3 regions of the Sphaerochaeta globosa str. Buddy genome follow, and region 2 is predicted to be linked to each of the others. Evidence: riboswitches for the same ligand, from Rfam matches in the RefSeq annotation. Region 2 holds a riboswitch; each other region holds the start of a gene.
The links. Region 2 has a riboswitch for cobalamin ahead of SPIBUDDY_RS00045 (ribonucleoside triphosphate reductase). Riboswitches for the same ligand answer to the same signal wherever they lie in the genome.
Positions count from the first base shown of each region.

Region 1 (9,940 bases), 630 kb from region 2:
ACTGCTTCGGAGACCACGCATAGCCTTGCATGCCCCGGATTAATCCGGGGTGCAGGACTACAAAACCACAGCTCTGATCAGAAATGTCTGCCTTTGGTGCTTTCTTCTCAATGCTCATTTTAGGCTTTTCCTTTGGTTCTTCATGTCATGGATGTCCTCAATGGCATGAATTTCCATCGAAGTTACGAGATTTTGGTCAATCCATCCATCATCCATTCTTGGCATAGAATTGCAGACCATCCAAGTTTTTAATAACTTCAATGAAAACAACATGTTAATGTTAACATTCCAATTTCTCGATTCAATGCGTTAAGAGGTATAGTCTTCACCGGAATGATGTATTGTTTGGTGGTTATGTGGTAAGATTCGCATAGGAGAAGAAAATGATACCATTCACCATAGATAGTATAACTCCTTGTCTCAAGCACGTTGCAACTGGTGATATTGTTGAGACTGAAGTGATAAGAATCCAAAGAAAGAGTTTTCTTTCCAAATTCAATAAGAGTAATGGATGGTATGTGACTGGGATAAGTTCGATGAAGAAACTGCAATATATGCCTTGGTTCTAAAAGGTACTGTTGATATTCAGGGACTTATTGCATTAACAGATGACGATGCAAGCAATGCAGAATATATAAATTGGGCTAGTTGTTCTCCGGAAAACAACTCATGGAGAAATGGTGTAAAAAAGTATGAAGGGGTTGGAGGTCATCTTTTTGCGATAGCCGCAAAGGTTTCTGAGCTGCATAAGCATGGAGGTTGCGTTCACGCCATTGCTATGGATAAAGAAATACTTCAGCATTACATTGATCAGTTTGGAGCTGTTCCTGCAGGAATAATTCATCCATATCATTTTGTGATACCGGAAGAATCGGCAAGAGAAATACGTGAGGTGTATTCATATGAATGGTCAAATGAAGAATTATAATTCCAGAGAAGCTAAACAAAAAGATATCGCTGTCCAGGCATTCATTAAAGAAATCAACCCGTACAAAGCAAAACCTTCTTTAGGAATTGACCTGCGTGCTTTATCCAAGTATGTAAAAGATACAAAACAATCAGTTTCAGCACTATCCCCAGAAAAAATTAACTCTTTTTCTATTAAAAACAACAAGGATCACCATTGAAACCAGGTACAGATTCCATAAAGTTCACAGGAACCGCAAGATAGCAGTTTAAACTTAGTTTCAACAATAATCCGATCAGAAACCGGTCAACCGCCGCCTTCCAGCAGGAAGTCGATGATATTCCTTTGCTTGAGTTGAAGCTGATCAAGGAGTCGGTGGAAAGCACTATCTTCTCATAATTATTATCGATAGCCTGAAGCTGGCCCGAATGGCCAGCCATGTTCCATCCATTACGCTTCATTTACGTATTGAACAATCATCTCAGGATTGTCCCTGATTAACTGAAGGAGCCTGCAAGAATACCCTTGTGGTGTATTTCTACCACACTTTCATGCTTCAACTGTTTTCTTGGATATTCTTTCCAGAATGGCAATCAGGTTCATGATTCTCTTATTTTCCTCAGCTGACCGGTTGCCCTTCATAGCTGTTGGGTATGCTACTCGGCCACTACCGCTTTTCCCACGACCGGAAAAACCAATCTGAAACTCGCACAATCCTTTTGAACCTTTCATCACATTGCTCGCCTTGGGATTCTCCAATACTTGGTCCAGGAGTTTTTGAAGTGCGTCATCGTCAAGCCCAAGGCGTTTCTATTGTCGACCAAACCCGGAATCATGAAAATAAGTAAGAGGATGCACTTTCATTAAAAACACTCCTTTCACCACTGTGGTGAAACCAGTAAAAATTGTGAAATACGATAACGAAAGCGCCCCACGCTCTGTCCTTTGTCTGAAGCTAACCTATACCTTCAAAAGTTTTACGATTGCAAAGCTAGTCAATAGATCTCCTGCACATCGTCGACATAGAGTATCTTGAAATCCCCCTAATGTGCCCGCTCCCCGACAAAGGCGTTCTCTGTCATAAAGCAGAGCTTGTGTGTGGATCGATCACTACAAACTTTGAAACGATGGTTCCGTTATTTACTGCTCGCATAAACCCATGCTCTGCATCAGTAATGACCGAGCCTAGGGAACTTTCAGAACCTGCTGAAGGAATTGTCAGGACTACCCCAAGCGACAGGGCTTCACGGATGGAATACTCAGCCTTCATATAAGAGTTGTGCCAGACATCCTCTGAAGATGGCAGCTTCACACCAAAAGCAATCGCTTTTGCAGAATCAATTACACATCCACCGCTTTTCTCAATGGATTCGTCACAACCATGGAGCAATACCTTCTTGCCCTATGTAGCATATTCCTTGCCGACTTCCGACATCGTTCCCTTGCCAACTATACTTCTTGTGGGATTCCAGAATGAAAAATGCTGCATGGGAGTCATCCATCCGTCATAGTACAAACAATCATGAATCGCTTGGATACCATTGTATATCTATAAGCAGCTCAAGAACATAAAAATATAGATTACTAGTTAAAAATTCTTGTCCAACAGCTGAATTTCAGAGCAGTGCAAGATTGTAACGGCACCGAAAATGATTGTCTACCAAAACGTAGACAGACTCATACGATTGGGTTGTATAACCTCTCTTTCTCGTCTATACCAAGGATAGCAAGAAAGAAAGAAGGAAAGAACATGGCAAGTATTGAAAATATCAATATCGAGTTCAAAGAATTTGAAAATGACACCAATAAGATTCCGGATTCAGTATGCAAGACATTGGTTGCTTTTTTGAACACCGAAGGAGGAGATCTATTTATAGGAATCCGTAATGACGGCAGTGTCTGTGGTGTTAAGGATGCTGATGATGCCTCCAATCGACTCTCCAGCATAATTCATGATTCAATCCTACCCGATGCCTCCCCCTTTATTTCAATCAGGACTGTTGAGATGGATGCAAAAAATATCGTCAAGGCTTCAGTAGCAGTTGGAACTGGACGACCCTACTACTTGGCAAAATTCGGACTAAAGCCAGGTGGAGTCTACACCCGGCTTGGCAATGCATGTGTCCCGATGAATGAGTCAGGGATTCGAAATCTTATGTTGGAAACGTCTGGAACATCATTTGAGGAGAGTAGAAGTTTCGAGCAAAACCTGACATTTACTGTAATGAAAAACGAAATGAGTATGCGACAACTCGCATTTGAACAAGCACAAATGGAAACGCTCAAGATGGTTGGTACCGATAAACTTTTCACCAATCTCGCAATGCTGCTTTCAGACCAATGCACCTATACCTGCAAAGTTGCTGTGTTCCAAGGTCGTGATAATGCAACCTTTCGGGATAGGAGAGAATTTTCCGGTTCGATTTTGAAACAACTGAATGATGTATATGAATACCTCAACAACAATAATAAAACAAAAGCAAGCTTCACCGGACTCTTGAGAGAAGACACACTAGATTACCCCCAAGATGCCATCCGTGAAGCATTGTTGAACTGTCTCATCCATCGCGACTATCTCTTCTGTGCAGGCATCATCATCAATGTATATGACGACCATATGGAGTTCATATCTCTTGGTGGTTTAGTGAGGGGACTCTCCATGGAAGCCATACAATTGGGTGTATCCCAATCGAGAAATCCCAACCTAGCGGCTATCTTCTATCGCTTACGGCTGGTAGAAAGTTATGGAACAGGCATACGAAAGATTATACGCCTGTATGAAGATTGCCCAAGGAAACCAGTTTTTAGAGCTGTGGAGGGAGCTTTCTCCTGCATCCTTCCAAACAGAAACGAAATTGTTCACTATTCCCAGAAGCAAGAACGAATCGAGAGTACGGTTGGAGAGTCTATAGATTCTGAAAAGCAATCCATCATGCTTCTTGCAAGACAAAAGGGATTCATCTCAAGGAAGGAGGTTGAGAACCTCGTTGGGTTAAAAACTACAAAAGCCTTCCGTTTACTCAAGGAATTGTGTGATGAAGGACAGCTGACCCAACAAGTAAGCGGTAAGTTTACACGTTACATCCCGCTACCCCTGTCTTGACCTCCCCCCCGCTCTTCTTCTAGGATAGGAATCGCTGGATCTGGAAAAACGGAACGGGGTGTGATTCCCCGGCGGTCCCGCCACTGTAATCGATGATGAACGCAGATACGCCATTGTCCTCTTCGGATGAGAAGGCCTGTCAGTAAAAAGAGTCGTAAGCCAGGAGACGTTTCCAGATAATAATTTCTTCGTGGAAAAAGAGACAGCATTACGTACGGGTATACCGCATAGGTATAGCCTTTCTTGAATTCCCCTTTATTCCACGAAGCATTATATCCAGACACCACTCTCTGGAGGCCCTTCATGAAGAAGCGCGGAATCTTCTCTGTCCTATTGCTCGCCCTTTCGACACTCTTTGCAGCACAAGCAAACACCGACCTTGGAACAGCCTATGAACTGGTCATAGCTGAAAACTCACTTGCAGAAGCTGAAACCAACACAGCCTCTTCCGTTTCTGTCATCACCGAACAGCAGATCGGCACCTACAACGCCCAGAGCACTGCCGAGCTTGTAGGAAAAGCAATCGGAGTATCCTTCAACTCCGTAGGCAGTCTTGGTTCACTGCAGTCAGTGGTAATCAGGGGAGCTACCTCCTCCAAGAACCTCATCTACCTTGACGGAGTACTGCTCTCCTCAGCCCATGACGGGACTGTTGACCTCTCCAGCATCCCCATCTCGATCATCGATCGCATCGAAGTCGTAAAAAGCGGACCAGGTAATCTGGGAAGAACCAACGCCATCGGGGGCATGGTGAACATCATAACCAAGAGAGGGCAGCAAAGTGAAACGCCCTTCTCCCTTACCATCGAGAACGGGTCCTTCCTTCCTCTTTCCTATGGCACGAGTAATACTCATCACTGGCTCTCCCTGCTGGACAGCCAGAAACTCGACCTCACCTACACCAACGACGGTCTGCTTGCCTCAGTCGGCGGCCTTACAGCACAGAATGCCTACACCTACAACGATAGTGCTGCACTCAGGGACAATGCGCAGGTCTATGAGGCACATGGTGCGGTGAACTTCACCAGCAACCTATCTGACAAGCTGCAGTTCACCACCCAGAATCTGGTTACCTACAAGAACCTCGGAGTTCCAGGCAACCTCGCTTTCGGCCTTACACCCGATGATTATCAGAATGACCTGGTTGCAAGCACCAGCAATACCATCGAACTCTCAGAAGTAAGCTCAACGTTGGAAACACTCACTGCCTACCTGCACTATGCCTACGGCCAAACCTTCTACCACGATGCCGACTACCAAGACAGCACTCACAGTAAACATAAAGCATCTGCACAATTGAAAGGTATCTGGAACCTTGGCCAGTCCTATACGCTGAATACAGACCTGCTCTACAGTCTCGATTACGTAGACAGCACCGATGTAGGACAGAATACGCGTCATACCATCTCAACCTCTGCAAATGGCAGCATTTACCTGCTGGATGGAACACTCTCCCTGCATCCCAGTTTGAATGTTGCCTACCTCAGCGACCTGAGAACCCTCTCGCCCAATGCTTCGCTGGGTGCCATCTATACTCCGATGAAAGATCTCGACCTGAAGGCCACGATCAGCTATGCAGAGAACGTTCCCTCCTTCTCCCAGCTCTACTGGCCGTTCATGGGCAACCCGAACCTCAAGACGGAGAAGGGTCTGAATGGAGAACTTGGCCTCTCCGGTACCTTGGATAATCTTTCCTATGAAAGTACCTTGTTTGGCAGGAACATCTTTAACGACATCGGCTACGACTCCTCCTGGATTCCCCAGAATATTGCCCATAGCGTGTACCTGGGAACGGAACAGACCTTGTCCATGGAACTGTCCAAGCTCATCAACTTCCAGGTCAGCTACCTCTACAACAAGAGCTACGACATCTCAGGAGGCAAGACGTTCTCAGACAATGTCGAGGTTGCAAACATCAGAAAGCACACAGCAAAAGGCTCATTATTCTTCAAGCTGAACCGCTTTGAGTCTGTATTCAGTGCCGAGTACTTGGGCAGGACCAGCTCACTAGAGAGTGCATTCCTACTCAATGTCAGCATGAACATGCAGATTACCGAAACAGTGAGCGCATACCTTGCCTTGGACAACCTGCTGAATACCGAGTACGAGCTCTCATCAGGGTACCCGATGCCGGGGACCAAGATCCGCATCGGCGGAAAGCTCCTTTTCTAGCCTATGAAAACTACCACCAACCTCATCTCGATCATGCAACAAGGAGGAGCGGTCATGTGGCCGCTCTATGCCCTTTTGGTTATCACCGTCGTGCTTAGTATTGAGAGGACCATCACGTTGATACTCCTCGTCAGGAAGCAAGAACCTGTGATAAAAGCGAAGGTTGAAAAACCGTTGAGCATTCTCGACCTCATCGCCATGATCGCCCCGGTCCTCGGATTCCTGGGAACCGTCACCGGGATGATCACGGCGTTCAGGTCGGTATCACAAGCTTCCTCAGTCCAGCTGCAAGTCGTTGCAGCAGGACTGTATGAAGCCCTCTTCACCACTGCCTTCGGTCTGATCATATCCATTGTGGCAACCATCGCAAGCTTCGCCCTCGACTTTGCCATTGAGGCTCTATGCGAAAACGAAAAGAGTTAGGCCAAAGCAGCGACATTGCTTTCCTTCTCATTATCTTCTTTCTCCTGCTCTCAGGAGTTGCGGCCTCGCACAGCCTGGAACTGAACATGAGCAGCAGTGCAATTCTTATCGGTGAAGCCCAAGATCCCCTAGAGCTAACGCTCAAACACGATGGAACACTTCTCTTCCAGGATAGAGTTCTACAGAATGCTGAATTGACTCCTTTCCTCAACCAGGAACCTCACCTAAGCCTTGCCATCGAAGCCAAGACCGATTGGCAGACGGTTGTTTCGCTTATGTCACTGCTTGAGCAGTATCCACTCAGCTCGCTGAGCCTAGAGGTAATGCCATGAGGAAGAAGCGACCTACCCCACCCTCCGCCCTTACCGATATTGCCTTTCTCTTGCTGCTTTTCTTCCTCATTATGGCAATAACCTCGTTTCAGACTCCTGTACCCCTCGATCCAGCCCAAACACAGGGACAGGTCATTGACCTTGCGAACATCCCTACCTTGTTCATTGCAAAGAATGGGGAGGTCTATCAGCAAGGCAAGCGTATCACGTTGGACATGCTTGAAAAAAAATCTGTATATGCCCTGCTTGCTGACAAGGCAACGGCGTATGGAGCGCTTCATCCGATCATTGAAGAGCTGAAAGCAATAGGTGTGGAGACAGTGCACCTTTTGGTGGAGGAGCAAGAATGAAACTGCGCTATGCATTCCTGCTGGGTATTGGAGTAACAGCTTTGTTGACTGCTTTCCTATTCCTCCCAATTTCCTTTCAGATACAAGAACCAATCCCAGTTGCAGCAGCAAAGGCGGCAACGATTTCGCTGGTGGACAGGATTGCTGTTGAGCATTCCACGAAAGAGACAACACCGGCTAGAGAGGAAGTTCTGAAAGAGGAACCATCAGTCCCGCCAATTCCCCAACCAGAGAATCTGCCTATCCAGGAACAAACGGAAAGCCATACTCAAACACAAGAGCCTATGGTTCAGCAGGTTGAGAAGCAAGCAGCAGCAGAACAGGCAGAAGAAAACACACCAATGCTTATCGATGGGTACTATCCTGTTGAGTCAGTTACCCTAGCTCCTGTCTTTGACAGGGCTCTGCTTGCTGCAAGAATAGTATATCCACCTCTAGCGAAGAGACAACGCAAGGAAGGTCTGGTCATAGTCAGGCTTTTCATTGCAGAGAGCGGATTGGTTGAACGAATTGTGGTTGAAGAGGATCCCGGGTACGGCCTGGCTGAAGCTGCCATAGCAGCGTTCACCTCATTCAAGACTTCTCCTGCTTTGTACCAGGATACTCCGGTAGCGGTAACCTTACGCTATCCAATTCGTTTCACGCTGCAATAAGTTTCTGTTTATCCCTACCTTCAGCGATATCAACAATACACAGAGTACAGAAGGTCCTGTAATAAGTCTGTAACTTCTGTCATAGTTGTTACTTCTTGATTGTTTCATCTTTATCAATCTTCTTAATACTTTGCACAATAGGGGAAAAATCATTCCACCAATGTTCATTGTTGTCACAAGTATAACAACTGCGCCAAACATCATTATTTATATATAATATATTAATATAAATATATTTCATTCATGGTTTTTTAAAATTTTCAATAGTTTTTACTATTTTATTTAAAATCTGTTGACATAAGTCGTCTGTTTTTATATAGTATGAGTGTGCTTAGGAAAAAGGCACAGGACAATACGAAACTTGCACCGAAGCAGAAAGCTTCGAAAAGGATTACATCATGAAAAAAAACATCGTAGCCGTACTTCTGGTAATCGCCCTCTCCACTGTATCAGCCTTCGCAGTTGACCCTGCCAGCTTCAACGTCTCTACTGCTGTCAACGGCATCAACAAGATGAAGATCACGCAAGCCGCCTTCAGCGGAACCACTCCTGCATCTTTCAATTCTGCGCTTGCATTCGTCGGACCTCTTGGGGTAACCACCTCTGGACCTCAGACCTTCAGTGCATACCTTTCCACCATGTCCAACAACAGAATTGGGTACAAAGTGACTATGGGTGCAACCGCTATGACCAGTGCAGTCGCAGGACAGACCACCTCCTACATCAACTACACCGTAGGTGTTAACACCAAGTCCCTCACCACTGCAGGTGCAACTGTAGTTACCCCTGTAGAAGTCATCACCGTAGCCAGCCTGACCGGCCTTGCAAGCCAGTCTCATGCAATCTCCCTGTCAGTCGATGCAACCAGCTTCGATGCAGCAGTCGAGGGCACCTACTCCGGGACGGTAACCTTCACCTATACCGCAAACTAAAAGAACCAACAATGCAAACTTGTCTGTCCAAGGCCACCTGTTTCGCAGGTGGCCTTCTCTTTGGTCCTGATAGAAAGGGGGAGCCTTCTCGGCTCCCCTAGTTGATTCTTTCTCTTTGTGTCTTCACGCTAGCCTATTCCATTACTTCAGCAATGTTACCGTTCCATCCTTGTAGTACTCGTAGAGCTGAGCGGTATCGACAGTCTCAGACGAGGTAATCACCACAAAGGTGCTTGCACCCGGGTGGTAGGTGTTATGATCGATCCAGGTCCCACTGTTCACATAGTACTTACCATCATAATCGGGTAGTTTCTCTAGCCCCGGTCTATGGGTATGGCCGAATACCACTACATCCACTTTTTTCTCGGGGTTTAGCAAATACTGTTTCTTAGCCTGTTTGAAGAAATAGTCGCCGTCCAGTGTTCCCGCCACGCTCTCGATGAAGGATGTCTTATGCTCGACCAGATTGATTTCCTGATTCTTATCCCATGTACGTTGAAAATTCCTGAAAAGCGTCGGGGCACTAATTGTACCATCACGCTGTACTACAGGATAGAAATCTGCAATCGAATAGTTACCGTTGTATCCATTGTGCTGCATCTCGAGAACCTTATCCTCAAATCGTTCAAATGGAGTGATCCGGTTGCCCAATTCACTATTCCATATTCTATAGTACAGATAGGCACCAAACTGATCGGAGTTCGATTTGGGATCGGGAACTTGGGTGATCGTCGGATAATCCTTTTTGATCAGAGGCTTTCCTTGTAAGACCCAGCTTGCTGCAAAGCGCGCATAGAAATATCCCGGAGGAAGCATGGAATCTACGCCAACGGTCAAATCCTTATTGGCTATATGCTCAGGTGCAGAGAACACATCGTATCGGTGTCCATGCTCTATCACAATCTCATCCCGAAGGCCTGTCACATAGGCACCCAACCCGCGGGCATCACGTGCTTGGTTGATACCGGGCAACGCCTCCTGCAAAACAGCACTTTCCAAAAGCATGTCGTGGTTTCCCGGTACATAGGTTACTCGTATCCCCTTATCCAGCAGCGCCTGCAATCCATC
Region 1 covers NC_015152.1:631,013-640,952, reverse strand. Annotated here, with positions in the region: gene SPIBUDDY_RS02995 (hypothetical protein) at 512-928, shown strand; gene SPIBUDDY_RS02990 (hypothetical protein) at 903-1,127, shown strand; gene SPIBUDDY_RS02985 (hypothetical protein) at 1,457-1,639, opposite strand; gene SPIBUDDY_RS02980 (iron-containing alcohol dehydrogenase) at 1,986-2,297, opposite strand; gene SPIBUDDY_RS02975 (RNA-binding domain-containing protein) at 2,658-4,010, shown strand; cobalamin riboswitch at 4,015-4,200, shown strand; gene SPIBUDDY_RS02970 (TonB-dependent receptor plug domain-containing protein) at 4,314-6,182, shown strand; gene SPIBUDDY_RS15600 (MotA/TolQ/ExbB proton channel family protein) at 6,186-6,605, shown strand; gene SPIBUDDY_RS02960 (biopolymer transporter ExbD) at 6,584-6,937, shown strand; gene SPIBUDDY_RS02955 (ExbD/TolR family protein) at 6,934-7,287, shown strand; gene SPIBUDDY_RS15595 (TonB family protein) at 7,284-7,940, shown strand; gene SPIBUDDY_RS02945 (hypothetical protein) at 8,339-8,872, shown strand; gene SPIBUDDY_RS02940 (metallophosphoesterase) at 9,014-9,940, opposite strand, start outside.
Region 1: it holds a riboswitch for cobalamin, as region 2 does, so the genes downstream of both, SPIBUDDY_RS02970 (TonB-dependent receptor plug domain-containing protein) here and SPIBUDDY_RS00045 (ribonucleoside triphosphate reductase) in region 2, are expected to answer to the same signal.

Region 2 (9,940 bases):
GCAGCGCAAAACCACATACTCCTGTGGAGGATCTTGCCCGAACACCATCATCGCTTTGGCCTCTTTGGGGGTTCCTGCAACGCTTGCCGGCAAAATCGGCAGCGATGAGAATGGGAAAATCTACCGCGACCGTCTTACAAAATTGGGAGTCCAGGACGAATTGGTGACCACTGACAAGGAGATGACCGGTTCAACGGTCATTCTCATCACTCCCGACAGTGAACGAAGCATGAACACCTTTCTCGGTGCCAACCGCCTCTATGAAGCGGGTGATGTTTGCGAGAGTACGGTTGCAGGTGCCGATTTTTTCCATTTCACCGGGTACATGTGGGATACCCAGAGCCAACAAGCAGCCATTACCAAAGCCCTTTCCATTGCCAAGCAGAACAATACAACCGTTTCCTTCGACCTGGCCGATCCCTTCGCTGTCGGCCGATACCGTGAACCATTCCTTTCCTTGATCAAGGAGAGTTGCGACATCGTTTTCGCCAACCGGGAGGAAGCCCGTATCCTTTTCGACAACTACGACCCCTATGAATGTTGCCGATCGATGGGAAAACTTTGCAGAACAGCCATTGTAAAAAACGGGAAGAAAGGATCATACATCTGCCATGAAGGGGTAATTACCGCTATTCCCGTGAAGGGACCGGTAGTTCCAGTCGACACCACCGGAGCTGGTGATGTCTATGCTGCAGGATTCTTATACGGACAATACCACAACTTTTCGATTCAGGATTCTGGAATCATTGCCTCCATTCTGGCCGGCGAAATCATCACCCAGAGGGGGGCGCAGTTCAGCAACGAGCAAGCAGAGGAACTGAAGAAACTGCTCAGCTCAGGTACGTGGCGTTCGCTGTAAAAGCCAGAAAGAAAGAACAGCCATGGATAGGAAACCCAATACGGAGGCAATAGCCCAATAGCTGCTGATGCCACCGAAAAGAAATACTACAGTGGCCAGTAAATTTCCCAACAAGCCCCCACTTTGCAGACAGAAGGAAGAGACACTGGCAAGTGAGGTTCTCACCATATCGGACGCTTCCTTGTTCAAAAGGTACATTCCCACAACTGAGACCACTCCCAACAACAGATAGATGAGCTCATACAAGACTAGAAACTGAGCGATTGTATGAGATTGTGAGAGGAACAGTTGTAGGATGAAAATACTGATACATGCCAAACAATACAGAACCGAAGGACGCATGAGCGACAGAAAACGCTTACCTATCATTGAACCCAGGACACCGATGGCAAAAATGGAAGCGGCAATCAAACCGAGGATCCAAAGCTGGGAATCAGATTCCAACAACTGCTTCAGATAAGGTTGCCAGTAACTTTCCAGTGATGCCAACAGCATTCCCTGGACAATGACGCTGATACTGAAAGCCAGCAGAAAGGAAGAAGAGGAAAGCGTGCGTCCAAGCTGTTTTGCTTGGGTTCCGAAAGTAACCGAAGAGCCTTGTACTACCGAATCCTTGGGTATCAACAACGGAAGCAAAACCAATGCCGACGCAACAAGAAGGAAGCGGACAGCCAGGACCAAGCCGGTGAGATTCCCCTGCTGGGAACCCATGCTCAGAAGCAATCCCCCCAGCAGCGATCCGCCGCTCAAGGAAATTCCAGAATTTATATCCAAGGCGAACACGAGGTCCTCAAGTTTTCTGTCAGCCTTCAATCCTCGTTCAATCATCAATGCATCCATGCTCCCGCTTGTATAGGCTCTCCCCACACCGGTACAGGCAAACCCGATACACAGTACTATAAACGACGGACTGAACAGTAAAAGCGAGCCGACCAACGAGAGAAAGAGTCCCACGGAAAAGCTGGTTCTCCGACCTTTGGCATCGGCAAAAATTCCGCTGGGAACCTCAAAAGCCATCACTGAGAGGGAAAAGACTATCATCGCCAAACTCAGCTGTGCTAGCGAAAATCCTTTGCTCACTACAATCAAGCTCATCGCAGGGATGGTTACCCCCAGTGCTATATAGGACAGACTGAGCAGGGCTATATATGAGGATGGATGAAATTTCTTAGACACGATACGCCACCACAGAGTATGCATAGGCCGCTGTTCCCAGTTGCTTTTGCTCATGAGAGTCAATGAAGGAGCGGATGAGCTGGTAGACCTGGTCGGCTTGCTCTTTACTCAGGTGAACAATGCCCGAAAGTTGGTCGGCACTAAAGTGACCTTCCGCATCCTGATGGGTCCTGGGTTTAGCGTACAATTCGTCCTGAATACGATGAGAAACAAAATCCAATACCAGTTTCTGTTTTTCCTGGGCGAGAGCACCAAAGCTTACCGTCACTTCGGCTTTTCGATAGTAGGTGGCTGTGATGCCATGGATAAGCTGGGTGTGGTCTTCCTCCACCACCCCCAAGCCTTGCAGCTTGAGCAGGTGATGCTTGGCACTCGAAGGCGTCATATTCAGTGTATCGCTGATCATTTTTGCGGTTGCCGGTCCGTCAATGCTCAACAAATGCAGGATGTCCTGCCTTTTGGGATGCATGAAAATCTGCAACTGTGTGTCGTTCTGCAAAAGGATTGTTTTCATAATATTAAATGTATCATAACATTTATTGTTATGTAAAGAGAGATCCTTCAACTCTTGTACAATTTGCATATCCCTGTTAGTATCCACAACGAATGACGTCGATTTGATAGCCTCCCGGCTTGCACACGTCAATAAAGAAACTTGCTAAAAGGGGAGCGCAACAATTCTCTGAATTGAGTTCCTCCTTCCCAAGTTCCATAAGGAAGGGTGTATGTTAGAACATGGATCACACATTTTCACTTCAGAATCAGTAAGCGAAGGACATCCGGATAAAGTCTGCGATCAGATTTCCGATGCCGTTCTGGACACATGTCTTCGGCAAGATCCCAAAAGCAGGGTTGCATGCGAAGTCTTTGCCACCACCGATACCGTCATTGTAGGCGGAGAGATCACCACCAATGCAACCTTGGATATCGAATCAATTGTCAGAGCAACCGTCAAGGAAATCGGATATACCGAAGAAGGCTGTGGGTTTGATTACAAAACCTTGAAGGTGATCAACCTTACCAGTACCCAATCTGCTGATATCTCCATGGGTGTCACTGCCGATACTTCACTGTTCGGCGAACAAGGTGCAGGCGATCAAGGTATGATGTTTGGTTTTGCCTGTGATGAAACGGAAGAGCTTATGCCGGCTCCGGTCATGTGGGCCCATCAACTCCTGATGAAAGCAAGCGAACTGCGCAAGGGTGGGTATGCCCCCTTCCTCCGTCCCGACGCAAAAAGTCAGGTATCCCTGCTTTACAAGGATGGCAAACCGGTGCATATCGATTCGGTTGTCATCAGCCATCAGCACACCGCCGATACCGATCGGGAACATCTCATCGACTTTTTGACAAAAGAAGTCATCAATGTAGTGCTCGACAAGACCGGCCTGTTGGATGAGAAAACCAAAATCTACATCAACCCTACCGGTCGCTTTGTCATCGGAGGACCCAGTGGTGATACCGGCCTGACGGGAAGGAAGATCATCGTCGATACCTATGGTGGCATGGGTCGTCATGGCGGCGGTGCTTTCAGCGGGAAAGACCCTTCAAAGGTAGACCGTTCAGCAGCGTATATGGCTCGTTTTGTAGCCAAGAATTTGGTTGCAAACAAGTATTGTACCAGATGTGAAGTACAGCTCTCCTACGCCATCGGGGTTCCTTATCCAATTTCCATCTATGTTGATACATTCGGCACCGGAAAGGTGGACGATGAGAAGCTTGAGGACCTGGTCAGACAGAAGTTCAACCTGTCACCGGCTGGCATTATTCGCAGCCTCGATTTGCTCAGGCCCATCTACCAGAAGAATGTGAACTACGGGCATTTTGGAAAACCCTCCATGCCCTGGGAACAGATCATCAACGTATAACCAAGTTCGGTTGATACATTCTCAAGAGACCAAGACTTTTTTCAACCTCCCCAACCGACAGTTGAGGGAGGTTGATTCTTTTCTCGTCGTTTGCTTTAAAGTGCTTTGGAATGCGATACTTCTGCACATACCAATGCTGAACAACGGGATACGATTGGACCATGCATAGCAAATCCTCTTGTCCCAGCGTTGGGGCGAGTGTAGTACGCACCTCATACGAAAAACCCGGATGGCTTGCCTGGTACTCGGTCAAAAGGGAAACACTCGTTCTGACAAGTATTTCATCCCCCTTGTCCCCGACAATTTCCTGATAGCGTTCACAGGGAGCCTTCACATCCACAGCAACATACGAGAGAAGGTCATGTTCAAGCAATTTTGAAACAACCTGCGGCCTACTGCCATTGGTATCCAATTTGACGGCAAAGCCAAGATTTCGGATGAATTCGACAAACTCCATCAGATCATGCTGCAGGGAAGGTTCTCCCCCGCTGATTACCACAGCCTGGATGAAACCTTTGCGTTGCTGGAGAAAAGTTTGTGCCTCTTGATAGTCGGTTATGCAAGACTTCGGTTCAATTAATGCACGATTATGGCAATAGAAGCAATCGTAGTTGCAACCTTGACAAAAAAAGACACTACTGAGCAAGCCAGGATAGTCAAGCAAGGAACAGGCTTCAAGCCCTGCAATATTCATGACATCTTTACCGAATAGAACTTTCGCTGGCGATGCTCTTCCTGCTTACCTGGATGGAAATCATTCTTCGGCCTGAGATAGCCAACCACTCGTGTCCATACTTCGGTAGGGCAACCGCAGAAGGGGCATTGCTCCACTTCCCCATCCAGATATCCGTGATTCTTGCACGTCGAGAAGGTTGGAGTAAGGGACAAATAGGGTAGCTTGTAGCGGGTGAATGTACTTCTGACCAGAAGCTTTGCAACATTCAAATCATAGATTCGTTGGGCAAGGTAGAGGTGCAGGACTGTTCCTCCTGTGTATTGGCACTGAAGCTCATCCTGTTTCTCCAACGTCTCAAACAGATCCGAGGTATAGCCAACGGGTAACTGAGATGAATTGGTATAGTATCCAACCTTCTCTCCCGCAGTGATGATGCGTGGATACTGGAGGGAATCAAGGTTGGCCAGCCGATAGCTGGCACCCTCGGCTGGGGTGGCTTCAAGGTTGTAAAAGTTTCCTGTCTCACTCTGGAATCCACTGATGAGAGTCCTTAGTTCTCCTAGTACCCGCAGACCGAACTCCTGACCTTTCTGGGTAACCAAGGAGCCTTGATCCCCAAAGAGATTCAGGCAGGCTTCTTCCATCCCCACGATTCCAATGGTGCTGAAATGGTTCGCCCAGTAGGTGCCGAGTCTCAGTTTCACATCTTCCAAAGCATTTTGGCTGAAGGGATACATACCGCGTTCCGTTTCAGCTTCTATGACGTTTCTCTTGATTTCCAAACTCTTTTTGGCAAGCGAAGCCAGCGATGCAAGACCTTTCAGAAACAGCGTTTCATCCTTGGTCTCATACGCCAGCCTGGGAAGGTTGAGTGTCACCACACCGATTGAGCCGGTCAAAGGATTGGACCCAAACAGACCACCTCCTCGTTTTCTCAGTTGGGACGTATCGAGGCGCAATCGGCAGCACATCGAAAGAGCATCCTCAGGGGAAAGGTCGCTGTTTACATAGTTGGAGAAGTAAGGGATTCCGTATTTTGCCGTCATGGCAAAAATTGCGTCAACCACCTCGCTCTCCCATGGGAAATCCTTGGTCACCTTGTACGTAGGGATGGGAAAGGTAAAGACACGCGCCGAAGCATCCCCTTCCTCCATGACTTCACAGAAGGCGAGGTTGAGCATATCCATCTCGTTGGCAAACATTCCATACGTCTCAGCCTGGTTTTCACCTCCTCTGATGACCGGTACATCACGAAGGCTGGATGGCACCACAAGATCGAACGTAAGATTGGAGAAAGGGCATTGAAAACCTACGCGTGTGGGAACGTTGAGATTAAAGATGAACTCCTGTATTGCTTGCTTGACCTCATCGTAAGAGAGTCCATCGTAACGGATGAAGGGGGCTGCATACGTGTCGAACGAGGACCAGGCCTGAGCTCCTGCACACTCTCCCTGGAACGTGAAGGTTGCATTGACTATCTGGCCGAGGAAGGAGCGCAGGTGCTTGGCAGGTTTGCTACTTACCTTGCCCTCCACACCCCCGAAACCGCATGTCAAGAGCTGCCTAAGATCCCAGCCGCAGCAATAGGGCCCGAAGAATCCCAAATCATGCACATGAAGGGCACCGCTTTCATGCGCTGAGCGTATTGAAGCCGGATAGATTTCATTAAGCCAGTACTGCTCGGTAAAACGTTCACGAATGAAGTTGTTCATCCCATTGACCGAACGTCTGGTGTTGGCATTTTCCTTGGTCTGCCAGGTTGTCTGGCCTAGATAGGAATCAAAGAGCGCGTTCGTAGCCTTAATAAGGGCTTTTCCCTCACGCATTCTCTCTCGCTGGCTGCGATACAGAATATAGGCTTTCGCAGTCTTTGTTGCTCCTGTTTCCATCAGAGCTTGTTCAACCAAATCCTGAATCTGTTCGACGGTGATGGGATTGTTGCCCTTCATCCTGGCAAGTACCAACGAGGCCACTTCCAAGGCATCGACATCCTGGCTGGAAGCTACGGCTGCTTTGGTGATTGCGTTGATGATTTTCTGAACCTCGCAGAGAACCACCTGTCCATCCCGTTTGACCACCTGCTGTTGCATGGTTTCCTCCTACTGGAGTCAAGACAGAGAGGCGGCCCTGCAAGAGGCACACGCCCTGTCATACTCCGTGACGGCGTGTCTGTATAGGCAAGGTCTTCTGACTCAGGTTCATCGATTTCGCTTCCTTCCCAGATTGCTCCAGTGGCTATATGCAAAATCTCCCCTTTACAGCGGCGGGACCGTGTGGGCTTTTCACCCACTTCCCTTTTCCTATACACACAAGATATAGTGTTTTATACCATACGGTACACTACGAACAGTAGGCTTGGCAAAGAATTTTGTCAAGCTGAATCAATAAAAAAAGGGGACCAAAGTCCCCATTAGTGTTAGTGCTTTTGGTTGGTGATACGAATCTGCTTGTACAGCCCCTCACCTTCGCTTTTGGTCTCAACGCCACCAAAATCATTGAGGGCGGTATGCACCAGCCGTCTTTCATACGGGTTCATCGGCTCAAGCAACCTGCTCCTGCCGCTCTTCTTGACCTGCTCAGCAGTCTTGAAGGCCATCCTGATCAACTGCTCCTCATGGCGCATGCGATAGTTCTCACTATCGATGATGACTTTCAAATCAGGGTCAATCTGCCCGGCGTACACATTGGCCAGCAGCTGGATGGCATCAAGGTTTTTTCCCTTGCGGCCAATGATGATACTGGAGTTGTCACTCTCAATATTCAGACCAAGCTTGCGTGCCTTGCGAAAGGAAATGGAGACTTTGCCCTGGTACCCCATTTTCTCGAGAATGGTTGCTACGAAAAGCAAAAGCTTGTCCTCGAGCTCGCTGTTGATTGGAGCATCAAGCTCCTCCTCGTCCTCATCCAGCGTGCTGCGAGAATCATAACTTTCTGGTAGTACATCATTCTCATCTTCAAAGTGAATTCTAATCTTTACATTGCTCTTCTTGAACAGTCCCTTCCGGACAGGCTCAACGATTTCTACATCGAAATCTTCACGTTCAATGTGCAGTTCCTCTATTGCTTTTGCAATAGCCTCCTGCTCGGTACGTCCTTCGAATTCTTTCATCATATAGCTACTCCGTTCGGGGGACCGAGTCCCCCTGGTAATATTTCATTTCTTGTGGGGATTAGGTCCGTTTCTTACCCTTCGGACCGGGAAACTGCTGTACAGTAGGGCCCTTCACTTCAATGGCTTCCTTGCTCTTCTTCTTGTTGGTATACAACTGTTGGAAGATGGAGAGAGCATTCATGACCGACCAGTAAAGAATCAAGCCGGAAGGTGCATTATACAGTACGAAGAAGAACATCAACGGCATACCGTAGGTCATGAATTTCATCATGCCCTGCTGGCTTCCTGCAGTTGAAGCATTCTGGGTAATCTTCATCGAGTAGATCATACTGACTGTATAGACGATCGGCAGCAAGTGCAGCTGATTGCCCAGGAAGGGAAGATTGAAACCGAAGGTGAATACAGTATCCGGCATGGAAAGGTCTGGAATCCAACCGGGAATGAACATGGCACCGCGGAGTTCAAAGTGCTTGTTGAGCAACCCGTAGAAGGCAATGAGGATCGGGAACTGGAGCAGCATCGGCAGACAGCCGCCCATCGGATTGATCTTCTCCTTCTTGTACAAAGTAGCCATCTCTTCGTTCTGCTTGGTCGGATTGTCCGGATACTTCTCCTTGATCTCCGCCATCTTCGGGGAGAGGGAAGACATCTTTGCCGTCGATTCCATACCCTTCTTGGAGATGGGATAGAGCACAAGCTTAAGCAGGAATGTCAGAATGATGATGCCTACGCCGTAGTTGGGGATCACCTTGTAAAGCAGGTTCAGGATGGTTTTCAGAATGGTCTCAAGCCAGCCAAGCCAGGAACTGCTGTCCAACGCCTGTTCAAGTTGCAGATTGGCAACACCGAAACTGTTCGACGAAGCATCGTCGTAAATGGTCATATCACCCTTGAGCTGGGGTCCTGCATAGAAACGGAACGTATCAGTTTGTGAGGCACTTCTAATAGCCGGACGAGTGATATAGATGCTCGACTGCAGCGGCAATCCCTCTTCACTAGTCTCTGACAAGCTGACGGTGTAGTTGGTGGCATCAGGGATGGCGATCAAGGAGAAGTACTTGCCAACCAAGGCAACCCAGGAAAGGGGCTTGGTGGTAGTGTACGCTCCATTGCTCAGCTTGACCTGATTCTTCTTGGAAGAGCCATCTTCCTTGATATAGAACCTTCTATAGTTGTAGTTGTTGTCAAGCTTAGCGAAGGAAGGCCCAATCTGGGGCTCGAAGGCCAAGGTATAAGCAGAATTCTCGAAGGAGAGAGGAACCGCCTTGTTCACACTATTCTTGGTATCCACATCGATTTGGAACAAGTAGTCCTTAGCACCGAACGTATAGGTCTTGGTGAGGGAGAATGAATCGCCTACACTCTTTCCATCTTCGGAGAGAAGGGCGAATTCCTGAGTGAAAATTACTTTATTGCCACTGATCTGATACCTGAAATTGGCATCGATTGGATTGGCCTTGTCCTTTCCGGCGTAGAGCAGGAAGGCATCATTTGAGTTTTGACTTTTGAAAAGCAGTTCCACTGGTTCCCCGTCATCAAGATGTTCCTTCAGCTTGAATGAGGAAACAGAAGCTCCATTGGGATTGAATTCAATAATGAAATACTCGGTTGAGAAGGTAAAAGGTGTACTGGAGCCCTGATTGCCCACGGAAACCAAAGAACCCGGAAGCTTGCTGTTCCAGGCCATATTGGAAGGAATCTGGGAGTACTGTGCCGGCTCAAGGGTTGTCGCAGATGGCGTACTGGCTTGCTGAACTTCCTGCTGGCTTGACTGCACCACAGGGTCGGGTGCAAAAAACGTGGTTTGAATGGTCATACCAACGGTAATAACCAACACGGATAGAACTATGGCGAGAATGGTATTTTTGTCCATATCTGCTCCTGATGATGAGGTGTGGTGAGAGAGTAATCACAGGAAAGATAGGTTCACAACGAAATTCTGCAACAACAGGAGTGGGAAAGACTAACAGAAAGTCTCACGACTGGAGGAAGACCCCAGCCTTTTCACAAAGAGCGAGAAGTTGTTTTTTTTGGGATGTATGGTCATTAACCTTTCCTGGATATACGATGAATGCAAAATCGTAACCGGGGACCATCCGAGGTTTCTCATTTCGCCAGATTTCCTTGATCTGTCTGCGTATTCTGTTACGCTGAACAGCGCTTCCATAGTGACGGACGGGTATTACTACAATCCTATCAACATCCAGCTGGTTTTGGCTAACAATCAGTTTTAAACCAAGGCAAGCGTA
Region 2 covers NC_015152.1:4,571-14,510, reverse strand. Annotated here, with positions in the region: gene SPIBUDDY_RS00070 (adenosine kinase) at 1-859, shown strand, start outside; gene SPIBUDDY_RS00065 (MFS transporter) at 836-2,035, opposite strand; gene SPIBUDDY_RS15520 (ArsR/SmtB family transcription factor) at 2,028-2,549, opposite strand; gene metK (methionine adenosyltransferase) at 2,761-3,903, shown strand; gene SPIBUDDY_RS00050 (anaerobic ribonucleoside-triphosphate reductase activating protein) at 3,893-4,597, opposite strand; gene SPIBUDDY_RS00045 (ribonucleoside triphosphate reductase) at 4,594-6,669, opposite strand; cobalamin riboswitch at 6,739-6,926, opposite strand; gene jag (RNA-binding cell elongation regulator Jag/EloR) at 6,996-7,691, opposite strand; gene yidC (membrane protein insertase YidC) at 7,750-9,564, opposite strand; gene rnpA (ribonuclease P protein component) at 9,668-9,940, opposite strand, start outside.

Region 3 (9,940 bases), 1.6 Mb from region 2:
AGAGGAAAGCTCCCGCCTCATTGACTTTCCTCTGCACTTCTTTCATGCCTCTTACACCTCAACAGGATAAAATTGACCAATTATAGCACAATTAGTGTAAGAAGTAGCAGTATTCTTATTTTTTCGGAAGATCATTCGAATCCTTGAGCAACACATCATGGGCACCGCCTTCAATGATGGATGTGGATGATACCAACGTGAGCTTCGCTTTTTGCTGGAGCTCATCAAGGGAGATCGCTCCGCAGTTGCACATTGTGGAGGTGATTTTGCTCAACGACAGCTGCACATTGTCTTTCAGCGGACCTGCATACGGGACATAGGAGTCGACTCCTTCAACAAAGCTCAGTTTCCCATCACCACCCAAGTCATAGCGTTGCCAATTTCTTGCCCTTGCCGAACCTTCACCCCAGTATTCTTTCATGTAGGAGCCCTTCACATTCACTTTTTCAGTCGGGCTCTCATCAAAGCGAGCGAAATACCGCCCTAGCATGAGAAAGTCAGCACCCATGGCTAAAGCAAGCGTCATATGATAATCATGCACGATACCGCCATCACTGCAAATCGGTATGTACTCACCGGTTCGCTCGAAGTACTCATCCCTTGCTTTGGCAACCTCAATAAGGGCGGTAGCCTGTCCACGTCCGATACCCTTGGTCTCCCGGGTGATACAGATGGACCCTCCACCAATGCCAACCTTTACAAAGTCCGCCCCGCTCTCTGCGAGGAACAAGAAGCCTTCACGGTCTACAATGTTACCGGCTCCAACCTTTACCGCATCACCGTACTGTGCCTTTATCCATGAGAGAGTCAGCTTCTGCCATTCTGAGAACCCCTCGGAGGAATCGATGCATAGTACATCGGCACCACTTTCGATCAATTGGGGTACACGGCTCTTATAGTCCCGTGTATTTATCCCGGCACCGACAATATATCGCTTCTGCTTATCCAGCAGTTCGTTTGGATTCTCCTTATGACTCTCATAGTCCTTGCGGAATACGAAAAAACGCAAACGATTGGATGCATCCACAATCGGCAGCGTATTCAACTTATGCTCCCAAATAATATCGTTGGCTTCAGACAGGGAAACACCTTCACGAGCATAGACCAATCGTTCGAAGGGGGTCATGAAGGTTGCAATTGGAGTATCCTCGCTCATTCTGCTTGGTCGCCAGTCCCGGGATGAGACAACGCCCAAAAGAATGCCGTTGGCACTACCGTCATCGGTGATGGCAATCGTAGAATGGCCTTTCAGCTTTTTTAGCGCAATAAGATCTTTCAGTGTTTGCTCGGGACGTAGATTGGAGTCCGAAGGTACAAAACCGGCTTTGAATGCCTTCACTCTCGCAACCATTGCACTTTGTTCTTCAATACTCTGACTTGAATAGATGAAGCTCAGTCCACCTTCCCTTGCCAAAGCTTTAGCCATCTGCTCACCGCTTACCGATTGCATGATGGCACTTACCAAGGGGATGTTCAGGCTTAAGAGAGGCTGTTGTCCCTTCTTGTACTTCACAAGCGGAGTCCGCAACGAAACATTGGAAGGAATGCAATTGGTATCCGAATACCCGGGTACGAGCAGGTATTCACTGAAGGTTCTGGAGGGTTCATCAAAAAAGTATGCCATCACGCAACTCCTGGAGGGTTTTGGCACTCTATTTTGACCAGATTACCGAAAGAAAGCAAGGGTAATGCAACAAATATACCTAAATATGTTGCATTACACCATTTTCTAATCACCTCTTTGCAATAATGAGGGTTGATTCATACGGTTCTAGATCTACCTGCACTGCATCGGTGCCTATAGTGGCCTTGCCCTCTACCAACGCTCTGATGCAGAGCATTTGGTTGGAGAAGGATACAATTCTAGGCGTCTCACAACGACTGAGTACGCAAATAAGTGCAAGCGTATTGTCATATCTGGCAAACACCAGTGATGTATCATCGCTTGCAAGTATCACCCAACTGCCATGCTTAAGCGTTGATGCATAGGTTTTTCGCAAAGCACCCAATTCGGTATAGAGAGCAAAAAAATCCTGATTCCATTGCGTTTGGTCCCATTGCATCGGATAGCGGGCACGTTCAACCGACCCATACGGCCCTTGCAGGGCAATTTCTTCCCCATAGTAGATATTCGGCATACCGGGAAGGAGGTACATAAGTCGGATGAGGCCCCGATACATCGGCCAGTTGAAGAGTGTTTTATTATTGTAGAGCCTTGGCGTGTCATGGCTGTTGATGAGGTTCATCTGCATGCCTAGCATTTGACCCGGCACGGAAGTGAGATGACTTTGCAACGCTTGGGCAAATTCAAATCCGCTAAAGGGTCTCGTTTTGGGAGGTTGATGGCCCCACCCGTTGGTCATATAGCGGTCTGTTTCCCCCATCCAGGAGCGCATAGGACGGCTGCTGCCCAAGTAATTCATGGTTGCATCCCACATATCGCCTGCAAGGAAAGGAGTTGAATCAACCCAATCCTCCCCTACTAGGTACGCTTGGGGATTCTCCTGTTTGACTGCTTTACGCACTTCCCTCCAGATTTCCTCACAGAGTTGGTCATTTCCTCTTCGGCCCACTTCACTGGAAACATCCAAACGCCAACCGTCCTGAAGGTAGGGAGCTTTGAGAAAGGAACGCATTACCGAATCAGGAGAGCGATACATGAGATCACGCAAGCTCTGGCTGGTGTAATTGAGTTGGGGCAAGGTCGGAACATCCTGCCAACAGGCAACCGAGTGATCATCATTGAAATAATAAAACCCAGCTTCCGTACTATCCGGCTCGCTCTCAGCTTTCCGGTACCAGGGGTGTTCGATACCTGTATGGTTTATGGAAATGTCAATGATGATTTTCATCCCATGTTCATGCAACGTATTGCATAGGTGGGCAAAGGCCATATCCCCGCCGAGGTGTTCGTCAACATGGAAAAAATCCGTACAATCGTAACGATGGGTAGTGCTGGCACGGCCTATGGGGTTCAGGTAGAGCGTATCGATACCCAACTTCTTGAAGTGATCGATCGAATCCTCAATCCCTTGCAGGTCTCCATTGAAGAAATCCAGACACCGGCCTTGTTCGTATTCCAAAGGACTTTCATCAAAGGTATGGACGCTAACCATACCACCATCGAAGCTATACTCTCCCTCCTTACGGCCAATCGTATCATTGCCTTTACGGAAACGGTCGGGGAAAATCTGATAGCAGGTAGCACTGCCGACCCACGATACTTCCTGAAGATCGGCTCGCAAGGAAAAACATTCTCTGAGGGGAGGAACCGAGGCTTTCAACCCGGCTGCACTGTATGAGTATGCACGATCCACTGCATCGATCAGAAAGTACCAGTACATCAATTCATCCATCACCTTGATCGTACCTTCGTAGATTGCAAAGGGTGTTTCTTTTACTTTGCTGAGAATGATATGCTTTTCCCGTCCAAGCTGAAAACTGACAAGTCGGACTTCTTTGACTTGATCGGTTATACCTATCTGGATGCTCAGCTTAACAGGTTCCCCTTTTTTGGGAAACAGAGGCTGTACATAGACAAAAGAGACACTACTATCCACTCCGCTCTTCCAGGAATCTGCGTGCATACACTACCTCGCTTTACCGTTGACTGCAAATGAAAACCGGTTTAGGATAAAGTGTATACAATCTTTCAGGCAGATGCAATATTCAGTATTTGTCTTGTCTGCACTCGTATGCTACAATCAAATTTCAGTGGCAAGGATACTGCGAATGGAAGAGAATGTACCTATGGCCAAACGGCCTACAATCAAGGATATTGCCCGTGAGAGCGGGTATTCAAAAACAGCAGTTTCCTTTGCGTTCAACGACCCTTCGAGGATCAGCGAAAAGGCATGCCAACAAATTCTGTCAACTGCGCAGCGACTTGGATACATCCCGGACCCTATGGCCCGCAATTTTTCCCTTCGACGTCATGTGAGCATTGGATTTTTGTTACCTCAAATAGTACAGTACTCCCTGCAAAACCCGTATACCTTGCAGGTAATACAGGGTATTGGTACTGTGTGTGAAAAGTATGGGTATACCCTCACCCTCATTCCTCCGCTCCATAAGAGTATCACCGAAGCTGTACGCAATGCAGCTGTAGATGGTCTTATCACCATGGGAATGCAGGTGGAAATGGAAATAGTTTCCGTTATGCAAACCCGCCTGCTTCCCTATGTGACCATCGACGGAACTCCTGATGCGCAAATGCCCAGTGTTAATATTGATGATGAAAAGGCTTGCTACGATCTTATGCATCTGGTACTGGAAGCTGGACATCGGAATCTGGTTCTGATCAGCCTTTCGGAGGACGCGTTTGCCTCCCCTACCAAATCTGAAAGTGTTCCGAATAAGCGAATGCGAGGGTATCTAAGGGCAGCAGGCGAAGCCGGCCTGGTCCTGGAAAGTTCACAAGTTTTGGTAAGTGAATGTACGTTGGTGGATGGTATGCGTATCGGAAGGACCATTCTCGACCTTGAAAACCGACCAACCTGTGTGGTGGCAATGAGCGATATTGTAGCCATTGGTTGCATATTAGCTTTCAAGGAAGCCGGCCTTTGTGTTCCTGACGATATTTCGGTGGTTGGATTTGATAATATCGATGAAAGCTCCTGCATTATGCCGCAGCTGACAACTGTCGACCAGCCGGCAAAGGAAAAAGGGCGTCTTGGTGCAGAAGCCTTGTTTACAATGATCAACAAGGAACCGCTTCAAAGCGCCCATATACAAATTCCCTACCGAATCATCAGCAGGGAATCTCTGAAAAGAATCTAGCTTATTTTGCTAGTGCCTTGATCAAATCGGCCAGCACCACATCCGGTGAGGGAGAGGCGTCGATGTCCAACAGCATATTGCGTTCCCGATAATATGCGATCAGGGGCTCGGTCTGTGCTTCGTACACAGAGAGACGGTTCAGAATTGCCTCAGGCTTATCGTCATCACGCTGGATCAACGCTTCACCGGTCTCATCGTCGATTCCTTCAACCTTTGGAGGATTGTACAGTACATGGTAGGTTCTTCCGGTGGACTTGCACATGCGTCTTCCACTGAGGCGAGCCACTATCTGTTCGCGGTCCAGAACAAAATTAATCACTTTGTCCAATGATTTCATTGCAGACAGGGCATCCGCCTGAGCGATGGTCCTGGGAAACCCATCAAGAATGAAACCCTTCTGAGCATCAGCTTCCTTGAAGCGTTCCTGTACCATGGCAATGGTTACCGAATCAGGAACCAAATCACCGCTTGCAAGGATAGCCTGTACTTGCTTTCCCAACTCGGTGCCGCCCTTGATATGGCTGCGAAACAGATCCCCGGTAGAAATATGGGGGATGTCAAAATAGGTTTTTGCTTCGGACGCGATGGTCCCTTTTCCGGCACCCGGAGGGCCTAGAAATACTAGATTCATGGTTCACCTCACAACAGAAGATGCAATTATGCTAGCACAAACGAGTTCTTTTTGCATCCCAGTTGCAGAATTTATCGATAGTTTTATAGCCACATATGAACGAAACCCTTCCTTGTATAAAGCTCGGTCATGAGTTAGAATCGCAAGCGATACAGGAGACAAGTACTAATGAATAAAATTATCCTTCATGCCACAGACCTTGACGGGTATCTCAAGGAATCGGATAAAGAGAGAATTGCACATGTTGATGAGTTGTACAAGAAATCACTGAATACCTGCTCGATTTTGGAGACTGCAAGTGATGTAATGCAACTTGAGGAAGCTCGGAAAGGCTTGGTTGAAAGCGCTGGCGAGATTGGACGGTATCTGAAAAATATCTGCGCAGAGGAACCGAGCATACATGTATATTCCTTTGAGACCCCGCAGGAACAACATGGTCAGGCTAGCCGTCTCATCGCAAAGCTACGCGACCCCTCCACCGGACATGAGGAGTTCCTGTATTATATCCAGCGAGCGTATGAAATGCTTTTCTCCCATGTCTTTGCCGATGCCGCACTGCCCAGCAAACGTTCAATCATCACCAAGACACCGGTTACCGACCCGGTACGCAACTATGCCGTACATAGAATTCCCGATGTCGACTCGATCATCAATAATAGTGTCATGTGCGTCATGCTTCGTGGAGCCCTGCTGCCGAGTATGATTCTCAGTAAGGAAATCCAGGAATATTCATCCAACGATTTTGTCACTCCCTTCGCCCTCTTCAAGATTAAGCGCGACGATTCAAAGAAAGAGTCCAATATGGATTATATCCTGGATCTGGATAAGTCATATTTCGACCTCGCTTCGCTGAACGACAAGGATTTGATTTTTGCCGACCCGATGAATGCAACCGGCGGCTCTCTGGTAACCATCGTCAAGTACCTGAAGGATAACCATGTCCAACCCAGGTCGGTGAAATTCATTAACGTCATCAGTGCACTCAAGGGCTCGCTGCGGATTGCTCGCGCCATCGAGGGTGCTGAGGTATATACGTTGTGGATGGATCCTGTGCTCAACGATGCTGCCTATATCCTGCCAGGCCTCGGTGATGCGGGAGACAGGCTCAACGGTAAGGATGAACACGATAATCCACGCAACATCATCCAACTTGTTGCCGACTATGGCAGTTCCATTACCAACCTCTACCGTTCACAGGTGAGGGAGATTGAGAAGACTGTATTGGAAAACTGATGAAAAAACTGTTGGTGTTCGTACTCTGTTCGTCACTCTTGCTTGTCTCCTGTCAGACCTATCAGGCAAACAGACTTGCAGAGCAAGGGTACGAACACATGCAGGGTCAGAATTTTGATGCATCCAGTGTTTTATTTGCCAAAGCAAGCACTAAAGATGCCAAGAATCATACGTATCGTTACAACTATCTCTTGTCCCTGTTCCTGCAGGGACACTACGATGAAGTGATTGTCCAAAGTGAAGAAGCCTTTGAAACATTTCCCTTCAATCTTTCGTTTCTCCTCATACAAGCACAGTCATATGCTGAAAAACAAGAGTATGAGAAGGCGTTAGTTACGTACAACCGCCTCTTCAAACTCGACCCTGCTTCGTATGAAACACAGGCATCAGTAATGGAGCAAGCACTTCTCTGGAAGGAATATGAAACTGCTAAGGACCTTGCCCTCGGTCTTGTTAACCAAAAAGCCTATGAGAAAAAGGCACTCGGTGTACTTTCAGAGATTGCAGGCGATGATACTTGGTATGCATTGGCGCTTGCCTATGTTACGAAAGAAAAGCAATCACAATCCCAGCAATAGCTCCCAATACAATCCAAATAAGCGGATGCACTTTCTTAAAGCGTAGAACGAAAAATACCAAGATTGCGTAAAGAATTGTTTCCTGTATCCGAACCATTCCTTCAGGAAACAAGGTCACCGAGAATAGCCGTAAACCTGCAAAGGTAATAAGACCTACCACAGCTGGCCGTAGGGCATAAAAGGCATCCTTGACATATCGGTTCTTATCGAACTGGCCCAGAAAGCGGGCAATAAAGATAATAATGATTACACTGGGGGTTATTTCACCCAGGGTAGCGACGACACCGCCTACGATACCTGCTGCCTGATAGCCGGCAAAGGTTGCCATATTGATTCCTATTGGTCCGGGAGTGGATTCACTGATGGCAATCATGTCGGCAATACTTTTAGCTGTCAGCCATTGCGGATGCGTTTGTGCAAGCGTATAGAGAAATGGAAGCGTAGCAAGACCCCCACCAATGGAAAACAAGCCGATTTTAAAGAATTCCCAGTACAATTGGAGGAAAATCATTGCAAACTCCGTTTTATCTTTTGCACACTCAAGCCAAAGAAAATAGCAAACACTACTATCAGAATCGGTGATACGGCAAAAAAGAACGTACTTACCACCACCAGCAAGTAGAGCAGGATGGTGGGAATATCGATCAGACTTTTCTTTGCAAGGGTAAGTACCGATTGGGTGATGAGGGCGCAGACTGCTACCCGGATTCCTGTAAATGCATGCTGAACCCACTGATTATCCTGTACATTCAGCAGTATGGTTGCCAGGGCGGTAATCAAGAGGAGGGAGGGGCTCACCTCCCCCAAGGTAGCCACGATTGCACCGAGAATCCCGCGTTTGCGATATCCGATCATGGTAGCAGTGTTGACCGCTATGATGCCTGGAGTACACTGCCCGATGGCATAGATGTCCAGCACCTCTTCTTCGGTGACCCAGCGATGTTTGGTAATAACCTCACGTTGCAACATGGGAAGCATGGCGTAGCCGCCACCGAAGGTCAGACCGCCGATTCTGAAAAAGGAACTGTATAAATCCCACAAACGTACCGTATGCATGGTTAGGCCAATGCATCCATCGCCATACGTACAAGCTGGTCGCATCGTTCATTGCCTTCAACACCGGCATGACCTTTGACCCAGTTCCATTGTACCGGCAGATTGGCATTCAGGCGGTCCAGCTCAACCCAATACTCTTTGTTTTTCACCGGCTCCTTGGCTGCAGTCCGCCAGCCATTGACCTTCCATTTCTTAATCCAGCTGGTGATTCCATTCTTCACGTACTGGCTGTCGGTATTGAGGCTGATACTCTGGGCACCCAAGGCTTGGCTGGCTTTCAGAGCTTCGATGACAGCTGTCAATTCCATACGGTTGTTCGTGGTATCACGCTCATTTCCGCTGGCTTCCTTTTCGAATATGCCATCAGCCTTCAACACATAGGCCCAACCACCAGGACCTGGATTTCCGAGACACCCACCATCGGTATAGATCACAATTTCTCTGTACATCATAGGCCGGATAGTAATATAGAGGCCCCATGTGGTCAACCATATCAACTCTTGACAGAAGGATAAACAACTCCTTACGATACACTATCCGTGCCAAGGGAAAGGGGTTTAAGCCCCTGCGGTCCCGCCACTGTAGAGGCTGGGAATCTGTAAGAAGACACTGCAGGAACGTACTGCGGGAAGTCGCAGATTCTGGGTATGCCTAAGCCAGGAGACCTGACATGGATAATTTCCGACGACCTACGGAGTATAGGTCAGGGTATGTTCCATGCCCATTTGTAAAGGGGCGCTATGCACAACCGTTCACTCAGACATGTATTTATATTTCTTTGTCTCTTCTTTTGTCTTGGGCTGCCACGCCTGTGGGCATTGGGAATGACTGAGCCGAAGGCTGTTGAACAAGAGAGCTTGAGAATCGTTAGCTTGTCTCCCAATGTGACCGAGACTCTCTATGCTTTGGGTGCCGGCTCCTTCTTGGTCGGACGCAGCGATTACTGCAATTATCCGCAAGAAGCCACAGATTTACCTTCAGTGGGAACACTGTATAATCCTTCCTTGGAAAAGCTTCTGTCGCTTGAACCCAATCTCGTTATCAGCAGTGCCTTTGTACCTGAACAGTTCTTGCAGGCAATAGAGAAAGCCGGCATCAGCATAGTGTCGCTTGAGACACAGCAGAATTTTCAAGGTGCCTATACCCTGATCAGGGAGATAGCTAATCAAGTCAGCAAGGAAGCTGAAGCGGAGCTGATGATTCTTGAAATGCAGAATGTGGTACAAAGTGTCATCCGCAAAGCAGCCTTGCAGCCCAAGAAGACTATCTATATTGCCTTGGATTTCGGTTCTTTCGATTCCAGTGCCACAGCCGATACGTTTCTCAGTGAAATGGTTGACTTGGCCGGTGGTGTAAATATCGCTGATGACGCTCAGAACTGGACATACAGCAAGGAACTGCTGATGTCCCACGATCCGCAGGTAATTTTGCTCAGTCCGAGGTGGGGAGAAACCGGTGAACAGACCCGTAAGGAATTCACCACCACCAAGCCGTATGCAGACCTCAGTGGTACGATTACAGTATTCGATGCCGACCTAATCAGCAGGCAAGGACCTCGGAGCGCACAAGCGCTTCAAGTGCTATACACCCTGATCCATAATGTGGAGGGGCAATGAAGCGAACGCTGAGTTTCGCCCTATCAGGTGCAGCCTTATTGCTGATG
Region 3 covers NC_015152.1:1,593,395-1,603,334, forward strand. Annotated here, with positions in the region: gene SPIBUDDY_RS15645 (EAL domain-containing protein) at 1-46, opposite strand, end outside; gene SPIBUDDY_RS07480 (IMP dehydrogenase) at 116-1,624, opposite strand; gene SPIBUDDY_RS07485 (glycoside hydrolase family 13 protein) at 1,734-3,587, opposite strand; gene SPIBUDDY_RS07490 (LacI family DNA-binding transcriptional regulator) at 3,733-4,779, shown strand; gene SPIBUDDY_RS07495 (adenylate kinase) at 4,781-5,410, opposite strand; gene SPIBUDDY_RS07500 (uracil phosphoribosyltransferase) at 5,579-6,643, shown strand; gene SPIBUDDY_RS07505 (tetratricopeptide repeat protein) at 6,643-7,221, shown strand; gene SPIBUDDY_RS07510 (chromate transporter) at 7,187-7,732, opposite strand; gene SPIBUDDY_RS07515 (chromate transporter) at 7,729-8,277, opposite strand; gene rnhA (ribonuclease HI) at 8,280-8,729, opposite strand; cobalamin riboswitch at 8,787-8,964, shown strand; gene SPIBUDDY_RS07525 (ABC transporter substrate-binding protein) at 9,018-9,893, shown strand; gene SPIBUDDY_RS07530 (FecCD family ABC transporter permease) at 9,890-9,940, shown strand, end outside.
Region 3: it holds a riboswitch for cobalamin, as region 2 does, so the genes downstream of both, SPIBUDDY_RS07525 (ABC transporter substrate-binding protein) here and SPIBUDDY_RS00045 (ribonucleoside triphosphate reductase) in region 2, are expected to answer to the same signal.